DNA from 2 places in the Pantoea sp. R13S299 genome. Region 1 is predicted to be linked to the other one. Evidence: predicted binding sites of a transcription regulator. Region 1 holds the regulator's gene; the other holds the start of a gene.
The links. The regulator Fur, encoded in region 1, represses iron uptake genes when iron is present. The targets are predictions, from matches to a motif close to ATAATAATGAGAACNACTATCAA.

Region 1 (4,508 bases):
CAGCGAGGCAGCCCGCATTATGCGCACGGTGATTGATGAAGAAGGCGTGATCCAGTTCCTGCTGAAGTCGTTTCAGGAGGGCGAGTGGCGCTTCAACGTACCCGTGTTGTGGGATAACTACACCACGATTTCTGGCTGGCAGCCGGTGCCTGCCTGGGATCACCCGGCGCTGTTTATTCGCGGCGGTGACTCCAGCTATCTCGATAACCGCTACCGCGATGCGCTGTTGCAGCAGTTCCCGGCCGCGCAGGCACATGTCATTGGAGGCGCAGGACACTGGGTTCATGCAGAGAAACCCGATGCCGTTTTGCGCAGTGTTCGTCGCTTTTTTGCGCTTTAAAAGCAATCAGATGGCAGCAAAGGTTTAGGATTGGCGTCGGGAGTACGCGTGAAGTATGATGGCGCGCTAAAATTTTGCCGCAGGTCAGTTTTGCTGCGGCAATAGCCAATAATTTATAATCTGCGCGGTGAGAGTCTGGCGCCCGCCCTCATTCAGTTTTACTAAGCCATGGCAAAAGAACAGACTGACCGCACGACGCTCGATCTCTTTGCTGATGAGCGCCGCCCTGGTCGACCCAAAACCAGTCCGCTTTCGCGTGATGAACAGCTGCGCATCAACAAGCGCAATCAGCTTAAACGTGACAAAGGACGCGGGCTTCGTCGTGTCGAACTGAAAATGAACAGTGAAGCCGTCGATGCACTCAACACGCTGGCAGAACAGCGTAATCTCAGCCGCAGCGAACTGATTGAACAGATGCTGCTGGCGCAGCTCAAACTGGATTGATGCGGGCAAACCGCACGCAGGAGCAAATGTCGGGGCTTTAACCGTTCACCGGTTTTCCCTCGTCTGCTATCATTCGCTGAATTGTGCTGCGGCACACATCTCATCATCAGGATTTAAGAGGTTATTTTACTCATGGCACTCGTAGGCATCTTCTTTGGCAGCGATACCGGCAATACCGAAAACATTGCAAAAATGATCCAGAAACAGCTGGGTACTGACGTTGCAGAAGTGCATGACATCGCGAAAAGCACAAAAGAAGATCTGGAAGCGTTCGATATCCTGCTGCTGGGCATTCCGACCTGGTACTACGGTGAAGCGCAGTGCGACTGGGATGACTTTTTCCCGACGCTGGAAGAGATCGATTTTAACGGCAAGCTGGTTGCGCTGTTTGGCTGTGGCGATCAGGAAGATTACGCAGAGTATTTCTGTGATGCGATGGGCACGATCCGTGACATCATTGAGCCGCACGGTGCCGTGATTGTCGGTCACTGGCCAACGGAAGGTTACCACTTCGAAGCCTCAAAAGGGCTGGCCGATGATACTCACTTCCTGGGCCTGGCCATTGACGAAGATCGTCAGCCAGAACTGACTAACCAGCGTGTAGAACAGTGGGTTAAGCAGATCTTTGATGAGCTGCAGCTGAAAGAGATCATCGAAGCCTGATCCTGTCCGACTCAATGTGAGCGCCAGCTCACATTGAGGCAATGGAAATTCCTATAGAAATAATAGCCACATTTTTTTAACTTTCTCCGTTTAATCTGTAGAATACCCGCATCGATCTTCCGCTTATTTTCTCAGCGGCAAGACTAAGCGATGTACAAACAGACATCTGCCAGAATCCTCCCCGGCCCGGTGACCTCTCCCCAATAGCCCATGATGATTCAGGCACGCCCTCTGGTTTTCATTTCATCGCTTCAGTTCTATAATGAGACGCAAATGAGAATGAGTGTAGATCGACATTCAAGGCGACAAGCCACAAAGTGAATATTAGTAACAGGACAAAATCCGCATGACTGACAACAACACCGCATTAAAAAAGGCTGGCCTGAAAGTGACACTGCCCAGACTGAAAATTCTGGAAGTGCTTCAGGAACCTGAGTGCCATCACGTCAGTGCGGAAGATTTGTACAAACGCCTGATTGATATCGGCGAAGAGATTGGCCTGGCGACCGTTTACCGTGTTCTGAACCAGTTTGATGATGCCGGCATTGTCACACGCCACAACTTTGAAGGCGGCAAATCTGTCTTCGAACTGACGCAGCAGCATCACCACGATCACCTGATCTGCCTGGATTGCGGCAAGGTTATCGAGTTCAGCGATGAGTCGATCGAAACGCGTCAGCGTGAAATCGCGACCCGTCATGGCATCAAGCTGACCAACCACAGCCTCTATCTCTATGGACACTGCACACTGGGCGATTGCCGGGAAAATGAAACCCTGCACGACCAGTAACGTGCCCTGAAATGAAAAAACCGGTGAATTCACCGGTTTTTTTTGTCTGTTTTCTGCTGTTACGCGTCAGGCAACCAGCGTCTCCTGCAGATAACGCCAGCGCGGAATGGAGCTACTGCAATCCAGTATCGCCAGCGAGATGCGGCTATGGTTGTTGCCATTTATCATCTGCATTTCGCGATACTGCACGGTGATCTCTTTATCATGATGAGAGAGGATCACATGTTCGCAGGTGGCAATGCGCATCCCTTCGCGTTGTCCCTGCAACTGTCGGAAAAGATCTTCAACTTCGTTCAGATTGTACTCTTTGCCCTTCGGGGTCACCATGCGGAAGTCAGGATGAAAATAGGACATCAGCAGCTCGAAACTGTCGTCAGATCCGGCAGGCTGATTAAAAATACGTTCAATGAGCTGATGTAAAACGACAACACTGTTTCTGGCTTCCTGAGCGAGAACGGTCATTTTTTTTCCTTCTGTAACCCGCTGTACAACCTCTGAGAGCGCATAGCCTACCTGAAAGCGAATAATTCACATCCGGAAATTGATTAATTTTTTTAAACTCAGATTACTCTCACAATGCGGGATTTAACAGGTTGCAGTTAGTGCAGAATAAACATCGGCAATGGCAAAAATCGGGGCAATAAAAAAGGGCGATAAATCGCCCTTTTGTCATTTTATGAGGTCAGCGGAAAAAAATTATTCGCCGGTTTTCGTCCAGGTATCACGAAGACCGACGGTGCGGTTAAACACCAGCTGTGACGGCTTAGAGTAAACGCTGTCGGCGCAGAAATAACCTTCACGTTCGAACTGGAACGGGGTGGTCGATTCTACATCGCGCAGGCCCGGTTCGACAAAGCCCTGTTTGATTGCCAGAGACTCAGGGTTGATCACCGCCAGGAAGTCCTCTGCCGCGCCTGGATTTGGCACGCTGAACAGACGGTCATACAGACGGAATTCAGCAGGCTGCGCATGATCGGCAGACACCCAATGAATCACCCCTTTCACCTTGCGACCATCGGCCGGATCTTTGCTCAGCGTATCAACATCGCTGGTGCAATAGATGCAGGTAATGTTGCCCGCTTCATCTTTAGCGATACGCTCAGCACGGATCACATAGGCGTTGCGCAGGCGAACTTCTTTGCCCAGCACCAGACGCTTATATTGCTTGTTCGCCTCTTCACGGAAATCTGCACGATCGATCCAGATCTCACGGCTGAACGGCACTTCACGCGTGCCCATCTCAGGCTTGCCCGGATGATTTGGCATGGTGATGATTTCGCTGTGACCGGCCGGCAGGTTTTCGATGACCACTTTAAGCGGATCCAGCACTGCCATGGCGCGTGGCGCATTCTCATTCAGGTCATCACGGATACAGGACTCCAGCGAGGCCATCTCCACAATGTTGTCCTGCTTGGTCACGCCGATACGACGGCAGAACTCACGGATAGACGCTGCGGTGTAACCACGACGGCGCAGACCTGAAACGGTCAGCATACGCGGATCATCCCAGCCTTCTACGTGCTTCTCGGTCACCAGCTGAGTGAGTTTGCGTTTCGACATCACCGCATACTCCAGATTCAGGCGCGAGAACTCATACTGCCGCGGATGAACCGGAATGGTGATGTTATCCAGCACCCAGTCATAGAGACGTCGGTTGTCCTGGAACTCCAGCGTACACAGTGAGTGCGTAATGCCTTCCAGCGCATCGGAGATGCAGTGGGTGAAGTCATACATCGGATAGATGCACCACTTGTTGCCCGTCTGGTGGTGTTCCGCGAACTTGATGCGGTAAAGCACCGGATCGCGCATCACGATGAAATTAGAGGCCATGTCGATTTTAGCACGCAGACAGGCAGTGCCTTCGGCGAACTCACCGTTACGCATCTTCTCAAACAGCGCCAGGTTCTCTTCAACGCTGCGATCGCGATAAGGGCTGTTTTTACCCGGCTCTTTCAGGGTGCCGCGATATTCGCGAATCTGATCCGGACTCAGCTCATCAACATAGGCCAGACCTTTAGAAATCAGCTCGATGGCATAATGATAAAGCTGATCAAAATAGTTTGATGAGTAACAGACCTCACCGCTCCACTCAAAACCCAGCCACTGGACGTCACGCTTGATGGATTCAACGAATTCCAGATCCTCTTTAACCGGATTGGTATCGTCGAAACGCAGGTTGCATTGCCCCTGATAATCCTGGGCGATGCCAAAATTCAGACAGATCGATTTCGCATGACCAATATGCAGATAGCCATTGGGCTCTGGCGGGAA
Region 2 (4,508 bases), on a different contig from region 1:
GGGCGCGCAGCTACGTGCCCTCACAATGCATAATTCGTGCGGTAAACTGTGACAAACCGCACGATTCTATAAACTAACTCGCCATTCTGGCGTAAAATCCTCCACCGAAACCCCGTCATACCTGAATCATCGTGCATCTGTGATGGGGCTGGAACATTCATCTGCATTTCAGGCCTTTTCCGGCCAAAACGACAAACGAAGACAACTATGCGACGCTTAATGATTTCACTGATTCTGGCATTGCCTGTTATGGCAATGGCGCAGCAGGCTGAGCCTTTCTCACCGCCCGCCGGACTTCATCCGCACTCTCAGACTTCTCAGCATGAAATTCTGGGTGACGGTGAGCTGCCGGAACACACCAGCAGTAACGCTTCCCTCTCCGGATTCAACGACACGCTGTAAGTGCTGATGCGCTGCCAGACCCGGCGGCGCACTATGACCGGCTCGTCAGGAGCCGGCCAGCCTTAACCTGATCTGCCTGCCTCAACAACCCGCTAATACCTCTCTCTGAACATTTTCAGGGCCGCCTCACGCCTGCCATACCCACATCTGTAACTCTATAAAATATATCTTAAGCCGCCTGATCGCATTTTTCGTTCTTGTGCTCAAGATATATCATAGCTAATCTCCCGGCTTGAGATGAGAATGATTGTTATTCCATTACAGTTTTATGACAGTGAGCATGCCCCTGAATCACGGGCATCGATCCCGATTGAGGAGAGATATTTTGACTGCATCAGCTAATCAGCGCTTACCCCAGCGCGTCCGTAATGAACTGCGTTTCCGCCATATCCAGGTCGTCAGTAAAACCAACGTTGCCGGTAAATTCTGGCGCATCAGTTTCAGCGGCAGCGATCTGGCGGGCTTCACATCGCCAGGCTTTGATGACCACATCAAGGTATTTTTCCCTTCTTCGGAAGGTGAAACACTGGCTCTGCCGCAGATAACCGACGCGGGAATTGTCTGGCCTGAAGGTCTGCGTCCGCAGGCACGTGACTACACGCCGCTGGCGTTCGATGGTGTCTCTTCACTGACCCTCGATTTCTATATTCATCAGCAGGGCGTAGCGAGTGACTGGGCAACGCAGGCGCAGGCAGGCGATAAACTGATTATCGGTGGGCCACGCGGTTCGCTGGTGGTGCCGACCGATTATGCGTTCCAGCTTTATGTCTGTGATGAAACCGGGTTGCCAGCCTTTGCACGCCGTCAGCGTGACGCAAGGGCGCAGTCGCTGCATCTCTATGCCTTTACCGATGAAGCGACGGGCTGCGACTATTTATCGGATACGACTGGCGTAACGACAAACTGGCTGGGCAGTGGTCAGATGCAGAAAGCGCAACTCAGCCAGCTGATTGCCCGGCTGGATCAGCTCGCACTTCCGGCGGAAGATTACTTTATCTGGCTGACCGGCGAAGGTGAGTTTGTCAAAGCGCTGTCTGACTACTTCCAGGTGCAGCGCGGCCTCAGCAGTGATTTTGTTCGCGCGGTAGCCTACTGGCATCAGAAGTAAGCGCCTTTGGCAATTGAGTTTTACCAGACGGCGGACTACCATCAATCCGACTTTTTTTCCGCAGGGCAGGCTATGAAACAGCATCCGACTTCCACATCATCTGACGATCAGAGCGCGCGCGCAGGCGGCTGCGGCGGACGACGAAAACGTCGTGAAAAGATGCTGGAAGCGAGTGAGATCCGCCTGCTGATGCTCCATTTCCTGGCGCAGAATGCGGCGCACGGCTATGAGCTAATCAAGTCGGTTGAGGAGCTGTCGAAGGGAGAGTATTCACCCAGTCCGGGGATCATCTACCCCAATCTGACGCTGCTGGAAGAGATGGAGGCGATTGAGGTGGTGGATGCGCAGGCAGCGCGTAAAGCCTACCGTCTGACCGCAACGGGAGAGGCGCAACTGGCAGAAAACCTGGAAACGGTGACCAGCCTGATAACTCGGCTCTCTACGCTGGCGATTCTGGTCAATAACCGCAACATTCCTGCTGTTGAACAGGCGATTCATGGACTGAAGGTCGCGCTGAACCGGCGGCTGGCGCAGGAAGATATCTCAGAAGCCGCGCTGCAGACGCTGATTAAGGCGCTGCACGACGCGGCTGAAAAAATCACCGACAGTTAATCAGCTGATTTCAGCTTTGTTTTTGTCGATGTGGCCCAGGGTACGATCCGGGAAACAGATGTCGCGCACGCGCTGTTTCAGCGTGGTCGCATCCGGGAAGCCACCATCGCGCTTACGTTCCCACAGCAGATGCTCATCCAGCGTAATCTCAAAGATACCGCCGGTGCCTGGTTTCAGCGTCACCTCCGCCAGATCCTCAGCGAAAGTATGCAGAAGTTCCTGTGCCATCCACGCTGATCGCATCAGCCAGTTGCATTGCATACAGTAGTGAATAACAACCACAGGTTTTTGCGCCATAACTCTATTCCTTTACGTGTTGATAAATGCCAGTGCATTCAGGTTAAAAAAGTGTGCGCTGTGGTCTGTAAGGTTAATGTAAATAAGATTGATAATGATTATCACTTGCATTAGATTCCCGGCAATAATGATTACACCCGCAAGATGTTCTGACTTTTTACGGCTTTTATGCAGGGCCGTTTTTATATAGCAGCAAGCAAGTGAGCGAATACTAACAATTAATCAGGTAATTCGCGCCTATGTCACCACGTTTTCGGAGATTGACGCAAACGCGTCTGTCTCAACTGGCGTTGTTCGCCACATTCATCACAACCCCCTGCACGTATGCCGCGCGCAGTGAATCTGTCCCGCAGAAACTTTCCGACCGCCAGGACAGCAGTGCCGAGCCGGTAATGACTGTGATGTCGCCGGAAATCAAAAAAACGGCAGGCAGCAAGACTACGCTCTCTGCCAGCGATCTGCAGCAACGTGGCGCCACCGACTTCGGATCGATCATGCGCTATGAACCGTTGATCAGCGCTACCGGCACCAGTGGTGGTTCCTCGGCGGGTAAAAGCGGCTTTGATCGGGCGGGTTATACCGGCTACAACATTCGTGGTCTGGAGAGCAACCGCGTGGGTCTGGATGTGGATGGCATTCCATTGCCACAGGCCACCGGCCGCAGCTATGTGGGACGCGCCGGTCTCGACAGCTTTGGGATTGGCCGCGATTACATCGATCCTTATATGTTTGGCCGCATTGAGATAGAAAAGGGCGCCACAGCAGTGGATCAGTCCAACACGTCGCTTGGCGGCAATGTCTCGTTCCGTAACAAATCCCCGGACGACTATCTGCATCCCGGTAAAACCACTTATTTCGGTTATCAAAGCGACTACGACTCATCCAGCCGCAGCTGGCACAACGGCATGACTGCGGCAGCAGGTGACGATACGCTACGGGGGATCTTTGTTTACAGTCGTCGTGACGGACAGCAGGCCCGCAATAACAGTGACACGCTTGATGCTTATCCGGCCAACTGGCACTCCGACGCCTTTATGACCTCCGGCATCTGGCAGCCCAATGATGTTCACAAGTTCAGCGCGACGGTCGATTACTATCACAAAACCAACCACAGCCATTACGACAGCTGGAGCACATCAGGCAATACCGTCTGGGGAACGGCACAGCAGCAGAGCGATACCCGGCGCTGGGGCATTAGCCTTGCGGATGAGTACACGCCGTATAATGACCTGATCGACAGTCTGACGACCCGCGTTTACTGGCAGCAAACCCAGGCACATGACAACACCTTTATGCCGTCAAGCGCCACCGCCTGGCAAACCGTCTACTCCGACTACAATAGCGACAGCTACGGTTTTGACACTCGCGCGCTTAAAAGCATCGGGCGACATGAACTGAGCGCCGGGCTGAATGCGCGTCTGGTCGATACTGAACGACCTTTCCGCCAGGCACCGCCCGCCAGTGCTTTTGCTGAGATCATGCAGCCGCAGGCTAACAGCCGCAGCTATACCGTGGGCGGTTATCTGCAGGACACCATCAGCTTTGATGCTGACGGGCACCGTGCGGCTATCGTGCCGGGCGTGCGCGTGGCGTACCAGAATACCCGACCGCGTGATGTGGCGACGCTGACCACCAACAGTAGTGTGCTCGACGCCAGCGAAGTCTCTGCGCTCTACGGTTCGCCAAACAGCGACACTCAGATATTGCCGTCGATCGCCTTCCAGTACGATCTGACGCCGAAGCTGATGACGTATCTGCAATATACCCGTGGCGCGCAGTTCCCCAACGACTCTCAGCTCTATGGCTCCTGGAACCTTGGATCCAGCTATGCCGGCCCCGCACAGTATGCGCTGATTGGCAATGCAGACCTGAAAACCGAAACCAGCAACAATTACGAGTGGGGTATAAAAGGTCAGGTTGCAGAAGGCGTCACGCTTAATACTGCTGCGTTCTATAACGACTATAAAAACTTCATCGCCTTTACCCGCTACAGCCGGGCGGCCAATCCGGGTAAGTTTGTCAATGTACCCAGCAACATCTACACCACCTATCAGGCGGAGAACCGTGACAAAGCCTACATCTATGGGGC

Region 2: ACN1CO_RS18185 (TonB-dependent receptor domain-containing protein) is a predicted target of Fur. The motif match lies at 2,508-2,530, and genes of this name have one in related genera.

What each region holds. Positions count from the first base shown of each region.
Region 1 covers NZ_JBLYEF010000001.1:283,546-288,053, reverse strand. Annotated here, with positions in the region: gene ybfF (esterase) at 1-340, shown strand, start outside; gene ybfE (LexA regulated protein) at 509-784, shown strand; gene fldA (flavodoxin FldA) at 917-1,447, shown strand; gene fur (ferric iron uptake transcriptional regulator) at 1,794-2,237, shown strand; gene ACN1CO_RS01450 (hypothetical protein) at 2,304-2,699, opposite strand; gene glnS (glutamine--tRNA ligase) at 2,934-4,508, opposite strand, start outside.
Region 2 covers NZ_JBLYEF010000004.1:243,761-248,268, forward strand. Annotated here, with positions in the region: gene ACN1CO_RS18165 (hypothetical protein) at 208-402, shown strand; gene ACN1CO_RS18170 (siderophore-interacting protein) at 728-1,510, shown strand; gene ACN1CO_RS18175 (PadR family transcriptional regulator) at 1,583-2,122, shown strand; gene ACN1CO_RS18180 (SelT/SelW/SelH family protein) at 2,123-2,419, opposite strand; gene ACN1CO_RS18185 (TonB-dependent receptor domain-containing protein) at 2,659-4,508, shown strand, end outside.